DNA from 2 places in the Leclercia sp. GHBNCSD genome. Region 2 is predicted to be linked to the other one. Evidence: predicted binding sites of a transcription regulator. Region 2 holds the regulator's gene; the other holds the start of a gene.

Region 1 (9,921 bases), 510 kb from region 2:
GACGTCAGAAAGTTTCGCCTACACGTTGAAGCGCGTGGCGGAACTCAACCCGGACCGCCTGAGCGTCTTCAACTATGCGCATCTGCCGACGCTGTTTGCTGCCCAACGCAAAATCAAAGATGCCGATCTGCCATCCGCGCAGCAAAAACTGGATATCCTGCAGGAAACCATCACATCGTTAACCCAGACCGGCTACCAGTTCATCGGCATGGATCACTTTGCCCGACCGGATGACGAGCTGGCGATTGCCCAGCGAGAAGGCGTTCTGCATCGTAACTTCCAGGGTTACACCACCCAGGGCGATACGGACCTGCTGGGGATGGGCGTGTCGGCCATCAGCATGATTGGCGACTGCTATGCGCAAAACCAGAAAGAGCTGAAGCTCTACTATCAGCAGGTGGATGAGACCGGCAACGCGCTGTGGCGCGGCATCGCGTTAACCCGCGACGACTGTATTCGCCGGGACGTGATCAAGGCGCTAATCTGTAACTTCCGTCTCGACTTCCGCGCGGTGGAAGCGCAGTGGGATCTCGTTTTTAAAGATTACTTTGCGGAAGATATGAAGCTGCTGGCGCCGCTGGCGAAAGATGGGCTGGTGGAGGTGACGGAGAGTGCGATTGAAGTTACGCCGAAAGGGCGTTTGTTGATTCGTAATATCTGTATGTGCTTCGATGCCTATCTGCGGCAGAAAGCCCGTATGCAGCAGTTCTCGCGGGTGATTTAAGCCGCATTACCGGGTGGCGGCTTCGCCTTACCCGGCCTACATTTCGCGCTTTCGTAGGCCGGGTAAGCGAAGTGCTAGCTAAACAACCCCACCAGCGCCGCACACAGCACAGCTGCAATGGCCGTTTGTGGTGTATGTCCCGCTGCTGCGCTGGCTTCAAGGCCGCCAGACAACAAATTCACGATCGATTCCAGCATGATGACCCCCCCATTTTCCGGGCAAGATCATACTCAACTCATCAGTACAGTAAAGCGCAAAATAGCATCACTTTGCGCTTAATTAACTCTCTTTACACAGGGGGAGGCGATCACTCCATCCCCAGTTCTTTTAACTTACGCGTCAGGGTATTGCGCCCCCAGCCGAGCAGGCGTGCCGCCTCCTGCTTGTGGCCCTGGGTATGGCGCAGCGCGGTGGTCAGCAGCGTGCGCTCCATTTCGGGCTGCGCCTCGGAGAGCAGGTCCTGATGACCGGAGCGCAACGCGCGATCGGCCCACTGCGCCAGCAGTGTCGCCCAGCTGTCGGGCAGGCTCTGGCCGGTGCTGCTTTCCGGAACGTGGGTTTCGAAAAGCTCGGGCGGCAGATCCTGAATCAACACCTCCTGGCCGGCAGCCATCACCGTCAGCCAGCGGCAGGTATTTTCCAGCTGACGCACGTTACCCGGCCAGGCCAGACGCGTCAGCGCCGCTTCGGTTTCCGGGTGCAGCAGCTTGGCTTCCACGCCCAGTTCCCGGGCGGCATCCTGCAGGAAATGACGCGCCAGGCGCGGGATATCTTCCCGGCGCTCACGCAGCGGCGGCAGGTGTACGCGAATGACGTTCAGGCGGTGGAACAGGTCTTCACGGAATTTGCCCTCCTGGACGCGCAGCTCCAGGTTCTGGTGGGTGGCGGCGATAATACGCACATCCACTTTGACCGGGGCGTAGCCGCCCACGCGGTAAAACTGGCCGTCCGCCAGCACGCGCAGCAGACGTGTCTGAACGTCGAGAGGCATATCACCGATCTCATCCAGGAACAGCGTCCCGCCGTCGGCCTGCTCAAAGCGACCCTGACGGATGGTGTTAGCGCCGGTAAAGGCCCCTTTTTCATGGCCGAACAGCTCGGACTCAATCAAATCCTTGGGGATCGCCGCCATATTCAGGGCGATAAACGGGGCTTTGACGCGCGGGCTGTGGCGATGCAGGGCATGCGCGACCAGCTCTTTCCCGGTGCCTGACTCGCCGTTAATCAGCACGCTGATGGAGGAGCGTGACAGGCGACCAATGATGCGAAACACATCCTGCATCGCCGGCGCTTCACCAATGATATCGGTGGTAGGCCCGAAAACCGGGGCATTACGCGGCTGCTGCTGTTCCTGATAGTGGCTAATGGCGCGTTCAACCAGCGCCACCGCTTCGTCAATATCGAACGGTTTTGGCAGATAATCGAACGCCCCCTGCTGGTAGGCGCTGACGGCAGCATCCAGATCAGAGTGGGCGGTCATTATGATGACCGGAAGCATCGGATGACGCTGCTTGATCTGTTTTAACAGCGCGAGCCCATCCATTCCCGGCATACGGATATCGGACAGCAGCACATCCGGGGTTTTGGTGGTGAGTGCATCAAGCACATCGGCACCGCTCTCAAAAGCGGTGCAGCTTAAACCTGCTCCGGTAAGCGCCCGTTCAAGCACCCAGCGGATGGAGCTATCGTCATCAACTACCCAGACTATCCCTCGTTGCATAACCTAACCCTCTATTTCCTGATTGGCAGGTAAACCGAAAACTCGGTATGACCCGGCCAACTGGTAAATTCAATTTTGCCGGAATGCTGATCTATCAAATTACGGGCAATCGATAAGCCAAGCCCGGTCCCGCCTTCACGGCCGCTGACCATCGGGTAAAACAGCGTGTCCTGTAAATGGGAAGGAATGCCCGGACCGTTATCTTCCACATCAATGCGGGCCGCCAGACGGTAGCGTGTGCCGTGCAGGGTGAGCTGAAAGGCGGTGCGGGTACGCAGAATAATCTCTCCGCCTTCCGCCCCCAGCGCCTGCAGGGCGTTGCGCACGATATTCAGTAAAACTTGTTCAATCTGGTCGGGATCGTGCGGCAGTTCCGGCAGGCTGGGATCGTAATCCCGAATTAACCTGACGTTATCCGGCAACTCCATCGACACCAGCTTGACGACGCGCTCCGCCACTTTGTGAATGCTTTCGGTGACATGCATCCCGGGTTGCTGCGGTCCCAGCAGGCGATCCACCAGGTTCCGCAGGCGGTCGGCCTGTTCAATGATGACGTTGGTGTATTCCGCCAGCGCCGGGTCGGGCAGGGCTTTGGTGAGCAGCTGCGCCGCGCCGCGCAGGCCGCCGAGCGGATTTTTGATCTCATGGGCGAGGCCGCGCACCAGATCGCGGGCCGCAATCTGCTGAGCATGCTGGAGCTGCTCCTGACTCAGGCGACGCTGGTTATCCATCGGCGCCATCTCCAGCAGAATGAGCCCTTCCGGCAGCCGCTGTGCGGTCAGCGACAGAATATGCGAGCGTCCGTCGATCACCAGCGTCACTTCGTTATCGGTAAAACCTTGCCCCGCCTGCAGACTCTCCTGCATCAGGCCGATATTCAGGGAAAAATAACTCAACAGCTCGGGCAGCGGCGCGCCAAACAGTTTGCGTGAACTTTGCGCCAGTAACTGCTGGGCCGCGGGATTGGCGTAATGCACCGCCAGATCGTCATCGACCAGTAAAATGCTGTTGATAAGAGAATTGAGGATCTGCCCAGCATCGGGCAGCGTGCCAGTTGCCATTCAGCAGTCTCCTGGAGTTGTTTGCACTATTTTAGTGCAGTATAGCGTTTTTACGGCGAAAAACGCGTCAGATCAGCTTGTTGGCGGTGAAAAAAGCCCATCCGAAGATGGGCTGAAAAGTTTCCACGGCAACAAAAAAAACGGCTATCAATCTCGCGCGGAAAAGGCCGCGCGACAGGGATTGAAGATTAGACGCTGTAGTACAGTTCGAACTCAACTGGGTGCGGCGTCATGCGAACGCGGTCGTTCTCTTCCATACGCAGTGCGATGTAAGCATCGATCGCTTCGTCAGTGAACACGCCGCCCGCAGTCAGGAACTCGCGGTCTGCGTCCAGCGCCAGCAGGGCTTCTTCAAGAGAACCGGCAACCTGTGGGATCTCTTTCGCTTCTTCTGGCGGCAGGTCGTACAGGTTTTTGTCCATTGCTTCGCCCGGGTGGATCTTGTTCTTGATACCGTCCAGACCCGCCATCAGCAGTGCTGCGAAGCACAGGTATGGGTTAGCAGCTGGGTCCGGGAAGCGCACTTCGATACGACGTGCTTTCGGAGAAGCTACCACCGGAATACGGATAGAAGCAGAACGGTTACGGGCAGAGTAGGCCAGCATTACTGGCGCTTCGTAGCCTGGGACCAGACGCTTGTAGGAGTTAGTGGTTGGGTTCGCCAGGGCGTTGATCGCTTTAGCGTGTTTGATAACACCACCGATGTAGTGCAGTGCCTGCTCGGACAGACCCGCATACTTGTCGCCAGCGAACAGGTTAGTCCCGTTCTTGGACAGGGACATGTGGCAGTGCATACCGGAACCGTTGTCGCCAAACATTGGTTTTGGCATGAAGGTCGCGGTTTTACCGAAGCGGTGCGCAACGTTGTGAACAACGTATTTGTAGATCTGAATTTCGTCCGCTTTCTTGGTCATGGTGTTGAAACGGGTGGCGATTTCGTTCTGGCCAGCAGTTGCAACTTCATGGTGATGGGCTTCAACAACCAGACCCATCTCTTCCATAATCAGACACATGGTAGAACGGATGTCCTGGGAAGAGTCAACCGGTGGAACCGGGAAGTAACCGCCTTTAACGGCTGGACGGTGACCTTTGTTACCGCCTTCGTATTTGGTGGATGAGTTCCATGCGCCTTCGATATCATCGATAGCAACGTGGGAACCGGAAGTGGTCGCACCAAAACGGATGTCGTCGAACAGGAAGAACTCTGGCTCTGGCCCGAACAGAACGGTGTCTGCGATGCCGGTGGAGCGCAGATACTCTTCAGCGCGTTTAGCGATAGAGCGTGGGTCGCGGTCGTAACCCTGCAGGGTGCCTGGCTCAAGAATATCGCAACGGATGATCAGGGTAGACTCTTCGAAGAACGGGTCAATGAGGGCAGTAGATGCGTCAGGCATCAGAACCATGTCGGATTCGTTGATACCTTTCCAGCCACCAATGGAGGAGCCGTCAAACATTTTGCCTTCTTCAAAGAATTCGGCATTCACCTGATGAGCAGGAATAGTGACGTGCTGTTCTTTACCTTTGGTATCGGTGAAGCGCAGATCAACAAACTTCACTTCATGTTCGTTCAGCATCGTCAAAACGTGTTCAGCGGACATACTTAACTCTCCAGATTGGTCATTGTCGTCGTGGTAACGAGGTCTTCAAATTCTGTATAAGGCAGGCGGTGGTGCCTTTTGTTGCCGTATTTTTTATAAAGCGAAATCTGTGCCAACTTTTAAAACACCCCAAAAAGGCGCTATCATGCGCACCGTAGTGCAAAAGGGCTGCACCACGGTGGTTTTGTTGCACCATTATAGTGCTTCAATGTGAACATTGAGCACCATATTGGTGCAATTTACGTTAAAGTGCCCTTTTACCGCTCCGTGAAAGCGATCACAAAGCATCTCTGCGATACTTGTTTGCGGGGGATGTTTGTGATCCTGTTTTGTAGTGCGATTAATCCGTGTACAATAACGCGCTATTTCTAATGCCTGAGGCAAAGTTGTGATCGAAAATCTGCGTAATATCGCCATCATCGCGCACGTTGACCATGGTAAAACTACCCTGGTTGATAAGCTGCTGCAGCAATCCGGTACGTTCGATGCGCGTGCCGAAACTCAAGAACGCGTGATGGACTCCAACGATTTGGAGAAAGAGCGTGGGATTACCATCCTCGCTAAAAACACCGCGATCAAATGGAATGACTACCGTATCAACATCGTTGATACCCCAGGGCACGCCGACTTCGGTGGTGAAGTTGAGCGCGTGATGTCCATGGTGGATTCCGTGCTGCTGGTGGTTGACGCATTTGACGGCCCAATGCCGCAGACGCGCTTCGTAACCAAAAAAGCATTCGCCCATGGCCTGAAGCCAATCGTGGTAATCAACAAAGTTGACCGTCCTGGCGCGCGTCCTGACTGGGTTGTTGATCAGGTCTTCGACCTGTTCGTTAACCTGGATGCGACCGACGAACAGCTGGACTTCCCGATCGTTTATGCGTCTGCGCTGAACGGTATCGCTGGTCTGGACCACGAAGACATGGCTGAAGACATGACCCCGCTGTACCAGGCGATTGTTGACCATGTTCCGGCACCAAACGTCGATCTCGACGGTACCCTGCAGATGCAGATCTCTCAGCTGGACTACAACAACTACGTTGGTGTAATCGGCATTGGTCGTATCAAGCGCGGTAAAGTGAAGCCAAACCAGCAGGTCACTATCATCGATAGCGAAGGTAAAACCCGTAACGGTAAAGTCGGTAAAGTGCTGACTCACCTGGGCCTTGAGCGTATCGAGAGCGACATTGCGGAAGCTGGCGACATCATCGCTATCACCGGTCTGGGCGAGCTGAACATCTCTGACACCATCTGCGACCCGCAGAATGTGGAAGCGCTGCCAGCGCTGTCTGTTGATGAGCCGACCGTAACCATGTTCTTCAACGTCAACACCTCTCCGTTCTGTGGTAAAGAAGGTAAGTTCGTTACCTCTCGTCAGATCCTTGACCGCCTGAACAAAGAGCTGGTGCACAACGTTGCGCTGCGCGTTGAAGAAACCGAAGACGCTGATGCATTCCGCGTTTCTGGTCGTGGTGAGCTGCACCTGTCTGTTCTGATCGAAAACATGCGTCGTGAAGGTTTCGAAATGGCGGTTTCCCGTCCGAAAGTTATCTTCCGTGAAATCGATGGCCGTAAACAAGAGCCATTCGAGAACGTGACGCTGGACGTTGAAGAGCAGCATCAGGGTTCTGTAATGCAGGCTCTGGGTGAGCGTAAAGGCGACCTGAAAAACATGAATCCAGATGGCAAAGGCCGCGTACGTCTCGACTACGTGATCCCAAGCCGTGGCCTGATCGGCTTCCGTTCTGAGTTCATGACCATGACTTCCGGTACCGGTCTGCTGTACTCCACCTTCAGCCACTACGACGACGTTCGTCCGGGCGAAGTGGGCCAGCGTAACAACGGCGTTCTGATCTCCAACGGTCAGGGTAAAGCGGTTGCGTTCGCCCTGTTCAGCCTGCAGGATCGCGGTAAGCTGTTCCTGGGTCACGGTGCAGAAGTTTACGAAGGCCAGATCATCGGTATTCACAGCCGTTCTAACGACCTGACGGTAAACTGCCTGACCGGTAAGAAACTGACCAACATGCGTGCGTCCGGTACTGACGAAGCAACGGTTCTGGTTCCACCGGTTAAGATGACGCTGGAGCAGGCTCTGGAATTCATCGATGACGACGAACTGGTAGAAGTAACACCACAGTCTATCCGTATCCGTAAACGTCACCTGACTGAAAACGATCGTAAACGTGCAATGCGCGGTTCAAAAGAAGATTAATACAGTCAGTCTGTAGGCCGGGTAAGCGCATGCGCCTCCCGGCAGGTAAAAAGCCGCTGAGCGATCAGCGGCTTTTTTATTAGAACGCGTACCGCACGCCCAGACGGATTCGGTACTGCTCGCGGTTGTAATCATTCCATCTGTCCAGCCACTGGAGTTCGAGGTACGGCAGCCAGTTTCTGTCGATTTTATAGCTGAACTTGTTCGTTATTTCCCAGTGGTGATCTTTGCCATTCTTACTGTGGTAATCATTTACCCGCTGGAAAAAGTGCGGCTCAAAGGTGTAGAAAAACGCATCCGCCACTTTAAAATTCCAGTAGTTAGCAAACTCGTGCGTGTCGTTCTTATCCATCTGCCCGTTATAGTCCGGCGTATCGTAATTGTTGTGGTTATAGCGATAGCGGAACGTCAGATTGAACCCATCCGTAAATTTGTAGTTGGTATCTAAATAAACAGCGCCGCCCGACCCTGCGCTGCTGTCGTTAATTAAACCGCCCGGCTGGAAAGTGAGTTTGTCGGTGGGTTTAAAGAGCGGATACCACCCCTCTATTTCGTTATAGCTGTGCTTAAGCTCATCCCATTTCCCCACGTTATAAGCGTTGGTGAACATCAGCCCCGCGCCCATATCGAAGTTATAGCCGGCTCGCAGGATCACCTCATGTAGCTCGGAGGCCGTATTGTATGCTTCTCGTGTTTCGACATACGCCCCGGCAAATACCGGGCAGGAGACAGACGACACGATCAGTACAGTAATGATTCTTTTCATAACTTATCCATGTAACAGATAAAGAAAGGCCACCCCTCCCATAGAGAGGGAAGGGATTAATGGCCGGATTTATTGTTATAAAGTGACTGCTGACGCTTTATCGTTGGTGGTTATCTCAGGGGTATTCGCTGATGGTTTTTTTCGGTTTGCAATCTCCTCAATAATAAAGGCGAAGCGCGCTTCGTTGAGTTTATAAAAGAGTCCCATCGTGATGGCGGCGATAATCGCCAGGCCGCAGGGCCAGAGAAAAATAAGCTGGCGCAGCCCCAGCAGCGTGCCTGCGCTCTGCACCGCATGGGGCACGTAACCGATCTGGGTCAGCATAATGCCAGGCAAGAAACCGGCGAGGGCCGCGGAGATTTTGCGCGAGAAGGTATAGCCGGTATAAACCGACCCTTCGGCGCGAATGCCGGTTTTCCACTCGCCATAATCAACGGTATCCGGCACCAGGGCCCAGTTCAGACTGTTGACGAAAGCGGTGCCGAAAAAGGCCATACAGGAAAAGAGCACAAACAGCAGGGAGTTGCTCCCCCAGAAGAAGTTCAGCACGTCGCCCACCGCCCATAGCGTCAGCCCGCCCAGGTAAACCGGTTTTTTGCCGAAACGCTTAACCGCGCCGGGCACCAGAAACACGCCGACCAGAATACAGCCCATGCTGAAAAAGCCCATCCACGACAGCAGGTGCAGATCGTTCAGCACGTACTGGGTGTAATAGACCTGAATCGCCAGCTTGATGTTAAAGGCGGCAAGGGTACAGAGGTTGGCGATGCATAAGACCAGCAGCGGCGGGTTGCGGAAAATCGCGCAGAACGATTTCAGAATGCCGGGTTTATGGTGATCGGGTGTGATCTCCACATAGCGCTCTTTCACGCCGCTATAGCACCACCACATGCAGAACAGCCCGCCGGTGACAAACACCAGAGCGGCAACCAGATAGCCGAGGGAGGGCTGGCTGACGAACAGCGCCTGAATGGGCATAAAGCCGACGGTGCAGAGCAACAACCCCACCGTTGCGCCGCCCTGACGCCACGCCGCCAGCTGCGCGCGCTCGTTCGGGTTTTTGGTGATGGCCGGGACCATCGCACCGTAGGCGCAGTTCATCAGGCTATAGCAGAGGCCGAACATCATAAAGAGCACGGTGGCGATAGCCGTTTTCACCGTCAGGCTAAAGTCGTTAGCCATAAACTGCGCCGCAGCAACCAGCGCAACGGGTACCGAAGCATAGAGAATAAAGGGCCGGAATTTTCCCCGTGCGCCGATATTTCGCCGGGAGTCCACCAGCACGCCGGTCAGCATGTCGGTAAAGGCGGTAAAGAACTTCGCCACCAAAAAAATAATGCCGCCATAGAACGCGGGCATGCCCAGTTCGTCGGTGTAAAACTTCAGCAAATAGAGCGTGCCGATACAGAGCATCAGATTCGAGCCAAAATCGCCCATCCCGTAGGCGCACTTCTCTCGCAGGCTCAATTTCAGGGTTAACGGATCAGTGTTATGTGTCATGGTCGATCCTCAGAGCGCCCATAGGGCGCTCCATCTCGTCATTTATGCCGTACGTTTACGCAGTTCGATCTCTTCCACGATGCGCACATACATCTTTTCGTTGAGGTTGTAGAAACAGCCCATCGCCACGATGGTGATGACTGCCAGCAGGCTGGGGTAGATAAATATCAGCTGCCGCAGCCCTTCAACGGTCCCGGCGGATTGCACCACGTTGGGCACATAGCCGATCTGCGTAAGCATCATCCCCGGGAAGAAGCCCGCCAGTGCCTGGGATACCTTCCTGAAGAAGGTAAAGCCGGTGTAAACCGTCCCCTCAGAGCGCACGCCGGTGCGCCACTCG
Region 2 (9,921 bases):
GGTTCTGAAATTCATGAAGCTGTTTTGACGCTACTGGCTCTGGCGCGTAACGGCGCCGAAGCGGTCTGCTTCGCACCGGATAAAACCCAGGTAGACGTGATCAACCACCTGACCGGCGAAACGATGGCCGAGAGCCGTAATGTCCTGATTGAGGCTGCGCGGATCGCCCGTGGACAGGTTCGTCCGCTCAGCGAGGCGCGGGCTACCGAGCTGGACGCACTGATTGTGCCAGGCGGTTTTGGCGCGGCAAAAAACCTGAGTGATTTTGCCGCCCAGGGGAGTGGTTGCCGGGTAGACGGTGATTTAAAAGCGCTGGCGCTGCAGATGCATGAAGCCGGCAAACCGTTGGGCTTTATCTGTATCGCCCCTGCGATGTTGCCGGCCATTTTTGATATGCCGCTGCGCCTGACCATCGGAACGGATATTGATACTGCTGAGGCTATCGAGGATATGGGCGGTGAGCATATCCCCTGTCCGGTGGATGATATCGTGGTCGACGAAGAGAACAGGATCGTCACCACACCCGCTTACATGCTGGCACAAACTATTGCGGAAGCGGCGACGGGCATTGAGAAGCTGGTTACGCGCGTACTGGTGCTCGCTGCATGAAGTTAAGACGTCCGAAAGCGGGTTGGTTAAGACGGATCGTCATTCGCATTCTGTTGGTTATGGCGGTCTTCTGGGGTGGGGGCATCGCCCTGTTCAGCTTCCTGCCGGTGCCGTTTTCAGCGGTAATGGTTGAACGTCAGGTGAGCAACTGGCTGAGCGGTAATTTCAGCTACGTTGCGCACTCTGACTGGGTGAGTATGGATGAGATCTCCCCCTGGATGGGGCTGGCCGTGATTGCCGCCGAAGATCAAAAATTCCCTCAGCACTGGGGGTTTGACGTCGGGGCGATCGAGAAGGCGCTAGCGCATAACGATCGTAACGAGAGCCGTATCCGCGGAGCATCGACGCTTTCTCAGCAGACGGCGAAAAACCTGTTTTTATGGGACGGTCGCAGCTGGGTGAGAAAGGGCTTTGAAGCCGGGCTTACGCTGGGTATCGAAACGGTGTGGAGTAAGAAACGGATCCTGACCGTATATCTCAATATCGCGGAATTTGGCGAAGGGATATTTGGTGCCGAAGCTGCGGCGCAGCGCTATTTCAACAAACCTGCCAGCCGTCTGACGGCGTCGGAGGCCGCGCTGCTGGCGGCTGTGTTACCGAACCCGATTCGCTTTAAGGCCAGTGCGCCATCAGGCTATGTACGTAGCCGTCAGGCATGGATCCTGCGCCAGATGCGCCAGCTCGGTGGGGAAGGATTTATGCAGGCCAATAAGCTGCATTAATCCTCGTCAAACCCGGCGTTGAACAGCGCAATAACCGCTGCCAGCGCCTCCACTTCCTGCGGGCCGGTGGCTTCAATTTCGATCTGACGGCCCTTTGCCGAATCCAGCATCAGCAGAGCGATTACGCTGTTGGCTTCGGCTTCGGTGCCTTCGTCGTTACGCAGCAGCACTTCCGCGTCAAATCCCTGCATCAGTTCAAATAACTTCATCGCCGGGCGGGCATGCATGCCCAGCTTATTGGTGATTTCAACGGTCTGCTTTACGGTCATGTTTTACGTTTTTCCAGCGTACGATGACGGGACTGCACGTTTTTACCGCGCGAGCGGAAATAGTCAGCCAGTTGCTCAGCAATATAGACCGAACGGTGTTTGCCCCCGGTACAGCCAATCGCCACCGTCAGGTAGCTGCGATTGTTTGTCTCCAGCATCGGCAACCAGAGTTCAAGATAGCTGCGCGTCTGATAGATAAAGTTATGCACTTCCGTATGTCTGTCAAGGAAGGCAGCAACCGGCTTATCCAGGCCGGTCATCGGGCGCAGCTTCGGATCCCAGTGCGGGTTCGGTAAGAAGCGCACGTCAAACACGTAGTCTGCATCGATAGGGATACCGTGCTTAAAGCCGAACGATTCAAAGACCATCGTCAGCTCGCGTTCGCGTTTACCCAGTAATCGGGTACGCAGCATCTCCGCCAGCTCATGGACCGACATCTCTGAGGTATCGACGATCAGATCGGCGCGCGAGCGCAGCGGCTCCAGCAGATCGCTCTCCTGGTCAATGGCACTTTCCAGCGACAGGTTTTTACTGGAGAGCGGATGCAGCCGGCGGGTGTCACTGTAGCGACGAATCAGCGTGTTGCGATCGGCATCAAGGAACAGCAGCTGAGGTGAAAAGGCCTCCGGCAGGTTGCTCATCGCCTGCTCAAAGATCTCCGGCGATTCAGGCATGTTACGCACGTCGATGCTGACTGCCGCAGAGATCTGCCGATCCGCCAGCGAACGGGCCAGCTCGGGCAGAAGCACCACCGGCAGGTTATCCACGCAGTAAAAGCCCATATCTTCCAGCGCGCGCAGGGCGACCGATTTCCCGGAGCCCGAACGCCCGCTGACGATCATCAGCACCATGTACCGTTTCTCCTCAGGACCACAGATGTTAAAGCCATCACCCGATTACGCCTCATCCTGATTGCCTTCCGTTTCTGTAATAATTTGATAAAGCTCTTCGTCGCTCTGCGCCGCGCGTAAACGACGACAGATGGTTTTATCCGCCAGACGTTTAGCCACCAGCGAGAGCGTGTGCAGATGCGTTTTGGTCTGATCGGCTGGCACCAGCAGGGCAAACAGCAGATCGACCGGCTGGTTATCAATGGCATCGAAGGCGATAGGTGTTTCCAGTTGAACAAACACCCCTACAGCGCGCAGAGTATCCTCTTCCAGTTTGCCATGTGGAATGGCGATGCCGTTACCGATGCCGGTACTGCCCATTTTTTCGCGGGTGAGGATCGCTTCAAATACCACTTGTGGCGCCAGACTCAGCTGTTTTGCGGCCAGTTCACTGATGATCTCCAGCGCACGTTTTTTGCTCTGGCAGTGAACGGCACTGCGGGTACATTCCTGATTAAGGACACTGCTCAGTTGTAGAGTGGAATCGTTATTCATCATAATTTCACCTAAGCGCTAACTGTACAAAGGGCCCGTTGTGTTTCACAACAGGCCGTCCTGCACCCGTTAACTGCCCGGACAATTAGTGTTGTTTCAGTTTGTCTTTATGTTTGTTTAGCTGTCGTGCCAGCTTGTCAATCAAGCCGTCGATAGCCGCGTACATGTCCTGCCCTTCCGCACTGGCATGGATTTCGCCCCCGTTGACGTGCAAGGTAGCATCCGAGATATGAGTCACTTTTTCCACTTTTAACACAACATAGACCTGGTTGATCCTCTCGAAATACTGCTCGAGCTTAGCGAATTTGGTATTCACAAATTCACGCAGGGATTCAGTGATTTCGACATTGTGTCCTGTGATGTTGAGCTGCATAGTGTCTTCCTTATCGGTTGTGTCAGACCAGTTGTTTACGCTGGTTTGACGGCGGAATGGATAAAGACTCTCGATACTTCGCAACAGTGCGGCGTGCCACCATGATACCTTGTTCGGACAGCATGGTGGTCAACTTACTGTCACTCAGCGGTTTCGCGGGGTTTTCCGCGGCGATCAATTTTTTCACCAGCGCCCGAATGGCCGTCGACGAGGCTTCGCCGCCGCCTTCGGTGTTGACATGGCTGGAGAAAAAATACTTAAGCTCAAAAATGCCACGCGGACTGTGCAGATACTTCTGCGTCGTCACGCGAGAAATGGTCGACTCATGCATCTCGACGGCCTGGGCGATATCCGCCAGCACCATCGGTTTCATAAACTCTTCACCCTGCTCAAAAAACGCCTGTTGCTGCTCCACGATGCAGCGGCTGACGCGCAGTAGTGTATCATTGCGGCTCTCAAGGCTTTTGATCAGCCAGCGGGCTTCCTGCAGATTACTGCGGATAAACTGGTTATCCGAGTCGTTGCGCGAGCTGGTGCACATTGAGGCGTATTGCTGATTGATTTGCAGGCGGGGAATGCTGTCGGAATTCAGCTCTACGGTCCACAGACCGTTATGTTTGCGCACCAGCACATCGGGAATAACATACTCCGGCTCGCTGGTCTGGATAGATTGCCCCGGGCGCGGATCCAGCGACTGGATCAGGTTGACCGCCTCTTTCAGGATCTCCTCTTTCAGCCGCGTGACGCGCATCAGTGAGCGGAAATCGTGGTTGGCAAGCAGATCCAGATGTTCGCTGATGATAAGCCGGGCCTCTTCCAGCCACGGGGTCTCTTTAACAAACTGCGAAAGCTGAATGAGCAGGCAGTCACGGAGATCTCTCGCGGCAACGCCAATCGGGTCAAAGCGCTGAACGCGTTTCAGGACCGCTTCGACCTCTTCAAGCTCAATCTCGTCATCGCCTATGCTCTCCAGAATATCGTCCAGCGACACGGTCAGATAGCCGGTCTCATCCACGGCATCCACAATGGAGGTGGCGATGGCGCGATCGGTATCGGAGAACGGCGTCAGCTCCACCTGCCACATCAGGTAATCCTGCAGTGACTGGGTGGTCTCGCCCTGATAGACCGGCAGCTCGTCATCCTGGTAGTCTGCGCGCGTACCGGATGGCGTGCCGGCGGTGTAGATCTCATCCCAGCTGGCATCGAGAGGGAGCTCGTCAGGCATCTCTTTTTGCTCAAGAGCATCCACCGTGTCGAGGGTCTCGTTATCCTGGCTTTGTTGCGTTTCTACCTCATCGTGAAGATCGGTTTGCTCGAGCAGAGGGTTACTTTCCAGCGCTTGCTGGAGCTCCTGCTGCAGTTCCAGCGTCGACAGTTGCAACAGACGAATAGCCTGTTGTAACTGCGGCGTCATTGCCAGCTGTTGGCTGAGCCTTAATTGCAAACCTTGCTTCATGTTCAGAGCATTTTTCTCCGTTTACGCGAGTCTTAACTTCTACCCTATCAGAGTCTGAAGTCTTCCCCAAGATACACGCGCTTAACATGATCGTCTTCGAGGATCTGCTGCGGGGTACCGTGGGCGATGAGGTGGCCCTGGCTGACGATATAGGCACGCTCACACACCGCCAGCGTCTCACGTACGTTGTGGTCGGTGATGAGAACCCCGAGGCCACTGTCGCGCAGATGCTCAATAATACGTTTGATATCGATAACCGAAATGGGGTCAACCCCGGCAAACGGTTCATCGAGCAGAATAAATTTCGGATTAGCCGCCAGCGCACGGGCAATTTCCACACGGCGGCGTTCACCGCCGGAGAGCGCCTGGCCCATGTTGTCGCGCAGGTGTTCGATATGGAACTCTTCCATCAGCTCGTTGGCGCGATCCTGACGCTGTTCGGCGGTCAGATCATCGCGGATCTGCAGCACCGCCATCAGGTTATCGAAAACGCTCAGACGACGGAAAATTGAGGCTTCCTGCGGCAGATAACCGATCCCGCGGCGCGCACGGGCGTGCAGGGGCAGCAGGCTGATATCTTCTTCATCAATAATGATGTTACCCGCGTCGCGCGGAACAATGCCCACCACCATATAAAAGGTGGTGGTTTTACCTGCACCGTTAGGACCCAACAGGCCGACAATCTCGCCGGAGTTGACGGTCAAACTGACATCTTCCACGACGCGGCGGCCCTTATAGGCTTTGGCGAGATTCTTTGCAGTTAATGTTGCCATAACGAATTAGTTACTCTTTTTCTGTGCCGGGGCCTGATTGCTATTTTTGTCCTGCAGCTGCGATGGAACCAGTACGGTGGTCACGCGTTTGCCTTTCTCGCTGAAGGCCTGCATTTTCTGCTCTTTGACCAGGTAGGTGATCTTGTCGCCCTTGATGTTGCTGTCGAGCTGCTCCAGATACGCATTACCGGTAAGGACAACGAAATCTTTCGCCAGCTCGTAGTGCATCTGGGAGGCGTGGCCTTTCACCGGCTTGCCGTTATCCTGCATCTGATAGAAGGTGGCCGGGTTGCCGTAGCCATCGATAATCTCTTTCCCGTCCTCACCGCCAGGACGCGTCACCACCACTTTGTCGGCATTAATTTTGATGGTGCCCTGAGTCACAACCACGTTGCCGGTAAAGGTCACCACGTTGCCTTGCATATCGAGTGATTGCGTATCGGATTCGATATGAATCGGCTGCTCGGTATCACCCGTCACAGCAAGCGCAGGCAGGCTAAGGGCCAGCAGGGCGCTGGCTATAACACAATTAAGGCTGAGTTTGTTTGTTTTGAATTTCATAAGAGGTTCTAACCTTTTCAATCAGCTCTGCGTTCTTGCTGCGTAAGTTCCCGCGCATTCTCAGACCGCTGGAATTAAATGTTGTGCCGTATAACGTGACCAGATCCTGCGATGTTACATCCTGCGTCACAAGATTTATCTGTGCGTTATCGGTCGTGATTTTGCGCAACTGCGCATCTGCGGTCAGCGCATTCACTTCAACATGGCCATACAGATAAAGCATACGGTCATTCGTCAGTTTTGCCCGATCTGCTTTAATCGACCATGTCGGAATTTTATCGGTATCAAACGTGGTCATCACGGGTTGAGTAAACCATGAGACGCCCTGTTCGGAAAAATACTCAACGTGCTGAGCGATAAGGCGATAATTCAGCGCCCCTTCCGGGCTGTAAACGACGGTATCGCTGTGATCGCTTTTATACGTTGGATCGTTGGTGTTGACCGTCGGCGCTTGTTCGTCGTCCCGGTCAGCGAGATTCACACCAATCAGTACCAGTGCGACAAGCGTTAGCAGAATAATAACCCAACGTCTGGTTTTACTCATATCGATTGCCCTTTGGCCTCATCAAGCTTACCTTGCGCCAGCAGTAACAGGTCGCAGACTTCTCGTACTGCGCCACGGCCACCGTTAATCCGGGTGACATAGTCAGCGCGTGGGATCAAAAGCGGATGGGCATCGGCCACGGCGATGCTAAGCCCAACTTCTGCCATCACTGGCCAGTCAATAAGATCGTCTCCGACATAGGCAACGTTTTCCGGGGCAATCGCAAGTTTACCAAGTAAGTCCCTGAAAGCGACCATCTTATCGGATTGCCCCTGATAGAGATGGGTAATGCCCAGCGTTTCGCACCGATCTTCTACCAGTTTAGCCTTACGTCCGGTGATGATGGCAACTTCTATGCCAGACGTCAGGGCACAGCGAATCCCATAGCCATCACGCACGTTGAACGCTTTCAGCTCTTCACCATTATTGCCCATGTAAATCAGGCCGTCTGACAGCACGCCATCCACATCCAGGATCAGCAGGCGAATTTTCTCGGCCTGCGACATCATCTGCGCGCTTACCGGGCCATAACAGGTTGCAAGGGATGCACCCGTATTAATCATTGTCTTATCCTTCATTACACTACGCCTGCGCGCAAAAGATCATGCATATGTACCACACCCAGTAACTGGTCGCCATCGGCAACCATAACGGAGGTGATATGGCGGGACTGCATCAGGTTCAGTACCTCAACGGCCAGCGTGCCGGGACGCACCCGAATGCCGCCTGAGGTCATCACATCGGCGATACCCAGCTTACGGACATCCACACCCATATCGAACACGCGACGGAGATCCCCGTCGGTAAAGATACCCTCAATCTTCATCTGATCGTTGCAGATGACGGTCATCCCCAGGTTTTTACGGGTAATTTCCAGCAGCGCATCGCGCAGGGAGGCCTCTTTACTGACGTGCGGAATTTCATCCCCCGTATGCATAATATCATTCACGCGCAGCAGCAGTTTACGTCCCAGCGCACCGCCCGGATGGGAGAGGGCGAAATCTTCGGCGGTAAAGCCGCGCGCTTCCAGCAGGGCGACGGCCAGCGCATCACCCATAACCAGCGCGGCAGTGGTGCTGGAGGTCGGCGCCAGCCCCAGGGGACAGGCTTCTTTTGGCACTTTAACGCACAGGTGGATATCTGCGGCGCGCGCCATGCTGCTCTCCGGACGGCTGGTAATACAGATCAGGGGAACGTGCAGGCGTTTCAGGACCGGGATCAGCGCCAGGATCTCATTCGATTCGCCCGAGTTGGATAACGCAATGACGATATCCTGTGACGAAACCATACCCAGATCGCCATGCGCCGCTTCGCCGGGATGGACGAAAAACGCTTTCGTGCCGGTACTGGCGAAGGTCGCTGCCATTTTACGGCCAATATGGCCAGATTTACCCATCCCCATCACCACGACTTTGCCAGGACAGTGGAAAAGTTTTTCGCACGCCAGGCTAAAGTCCTGATTAATGTATTGATCTAACTGCGCCAGACCTTCACGTTCAATCTCCAGAACCTCTTTTCCTGCTTTCTGAAAGTCAAAACCCGGCTGCAATTCTATTTGCGACATAATGCGTTTCCGTTTACCCAGAGAGAAGCGGCGAGAGCCAGTACAGCATCGCCATCCATACGACAAATCCCACCGTCAGCAGCGCACCAGCGCCCTGACCAATCTGCCTTTTTCGCCGCCAGCAGAGCAGGGCGAAAATTACGCTGACTAAGACCATCACACCATAATCGCGGCTGAACGCGAGCGGATTAAACGCGCCAGGGGCAATCAGGGCAGGCAGGCCAAGCACGATAGCAATATTAAAAATATTCGAGCCGATGATATTGCCAATCGCCATGTCGTCTTCACCCTTACGCGCCCCGGCGATAGCCGTTGCGAGCTCAGGCAAACTGGTACCAATGGCAATCACCGTCAGGCCGATGGTTAACTCGCTCATGGCGAAATAGTTGGCCAGAACCGTAGCGTTATCTACAATCATCTGCGTCGCCATGGGCATGATGATTAACGCCACGCCCAGCCAGAGCAGCGCGACGGGTAAGTTCCCCTCACGCGGCAGCTCTGCCACCTGTTCGCGGGTTAACGTGTCACTGCCTTGCTTTTCTGCCGCCCGGGCAAGCTTCACGATATAAAACAGCCAGATGACCGCCAGCGCCAGCAGAAAAATGCCATCGCTGAGGGTTAACTGCCCGTCATATAACACATAACCCGCCAGCAGGCTGACAATTAACATTAGCGGTAATTCACGCCGCAGAACATCAGAATGCACGCGAAAAGGATGCAGTAGCGCAGCCAGGCCCAGGATGAGCAAGATATTGACGATATTGGAGCCAATAGCCGTTCCCACCGCAAGATCAACCTGATCGTGCATCGAGGCGGCCGCAGAGACGATGATCTCCGGCAGGGAAGTGCCTACGCTGACCACCGTCATCCCAATAATCAGGGGGGGAACACCCAACAAACGGCAGAGGATAGAAGCGGAGAACACCAGACGGTCGGCACTGTAGACCACCAAAAGTAAACCAATTATTAACAGTGCCGTTGCAAGAAGCATCAAAAGTCCTTTCTTCAGGTATACTCGCCGGTCCACTGAGAAAAAATCTCTGCCGCTGCATACTGTCTGTAGATGTAACGAATCCTAATTTTGACTTTATGCGCTGTAAAAGTAAAACAAATGCCAGCTTTCGCTTACCTGCAGAGGTAATATTCTGTAAAAATGTTGGGTTTGCGGCGAAATCAGGCATCAAGCTGATCCTGAACCGGCAACAGAAAGGAAATGTACATGAGCCTGAATGAGGCGAATATAGTCGATGTCCGTGGCGTCAGCTTCACGCGCAGCAGCCGGGTCATTTTTGACAACATCTCTCTCACCGTGCCCCGCGGTAAAATTACCGCCATCATGGGCCCTTCCGGCATTGGTAAAACAACGCTGTTACGCCTGATTGGGGGGCAAATTCCGCCAGGCGAGGGCGAGATCCTTTTTGATGGCGAAAATATTCCGGCGATGTCACGTTCGCGCCTCTATACCGTGCGTAAACGCATGAGCATGCTGTTCCAGTCCGGGGCGCTATTTACTGACATGAATGTCTTCGATAATGTCGCCTACCCGCTGCGCGAGCATACGCGCTTGCCGCCGGCGCTGCTGAAAAGCACCGTGATGATGAAGCTCGAGGCTGTGGGACTGCGTGGGGCGGCGAAGCTGATGCCTTCTGAACTCTCTGGTGGTAT

What was found. Region 2 encodes sigma-54, which starts transcription at its own class of promoters, with help from an activator protein. Its sites were predicted from a motif close to GTTGGCACANNTTTCGCTNT; they were not measured.
Region 1: glnA (glutamate--ammonia ligase) is a predicted target of sigma-54. The motif match lies at 5,201-5,220, and genes of this name have one in related genera.

The regions. Positions count from the first base shown of each region.
Region 1 is NZ_JBQVYO010000001.1:2,016,751-2,026,671, forward strand. It holds gene hemN (oxygen-independent coproporphyrinogen III oxidase) at 1-724, shown strand, start outside; gene ACT3IC_RS09785 (YshB family small membrane protein) at 799-921, opposite strand; gene glnG (nitrogen regulation protein NR(I)) at 1,032-2,444, opposite strand; gene glnL (nitrogen regulation protein NR(II)) at 2,456-3,505, opposite strand; gene glnA (glutamate--ammonia ligase) at 3,694-5,103, opposite strand; gene typA (ribosome-dependent GTPase TypA) at 5,492-7,315, shown strand; gene ompL (porin OmpL) at 7,395-8,081, opposite strand; gene ACT3IC_RS09815 (MFS transporter) at 8,157-9,581, opposite strand; gene ACT3IC_RS09820 (MFS transporter) at 9,624-9,921, opposite strand, start outside.
Region 2 is NZ_JBQVYO010000001.1:2,526,240-2,536,160, forward strand. It holds gene elbB (isoprenoid biosynthesis glyoxalase ElbB) at 1-609, shown strand, start outside; gene mtgA (monofunctional biosynthetic peptidoglycan transglycosylase) at 606-1,331, shown strand; gene npr (PTS phosphocarrier protein NPr) at 1,328-1,600, opposite strand; gene rapZ (RNase adapter RapZ) at 1,597-2,451, opposite strand; gene ptsN (PTS IIA-like nitrogen regulatory protein PtsN) at 2,497-2,988, opposite strand; gene hpf (ribosome hibernation promoting factor) at 3,071-3,358, opposite strand; gene rpoN (RNA polymerase factor sigma-54) at 3,381-4,814, opposite strand; gene lptB (LPS export ABC transporter ATP-binding protein) at 4,862-5,587, opposite strand; gene lptA (lipopolysaccharide ABC transporter substrate-binding protein LptA) at 5,594-6,148, opposite strand; gene lptC (LPS export ABC transporter periplasmic protein LptC) at 6,117-6,692, opposite strand; gene kdsC (3-deoxy-manno-octulosonate-8-phosphatase KdsC) at 6,689-7,255, opposite strand; gene kdsD (arabinose-5-phosphate isomerase KdsD) at 7,270-8,256, opposite strand; gene ACT3IC_RS12280 (calcium/sodium antiporter) at 8,270-9,247, opposite strand; gene mlaF (phospholipid ABC transporter ATP-binding protein MlaF) at 9,476-9,921, shown strand, end outside.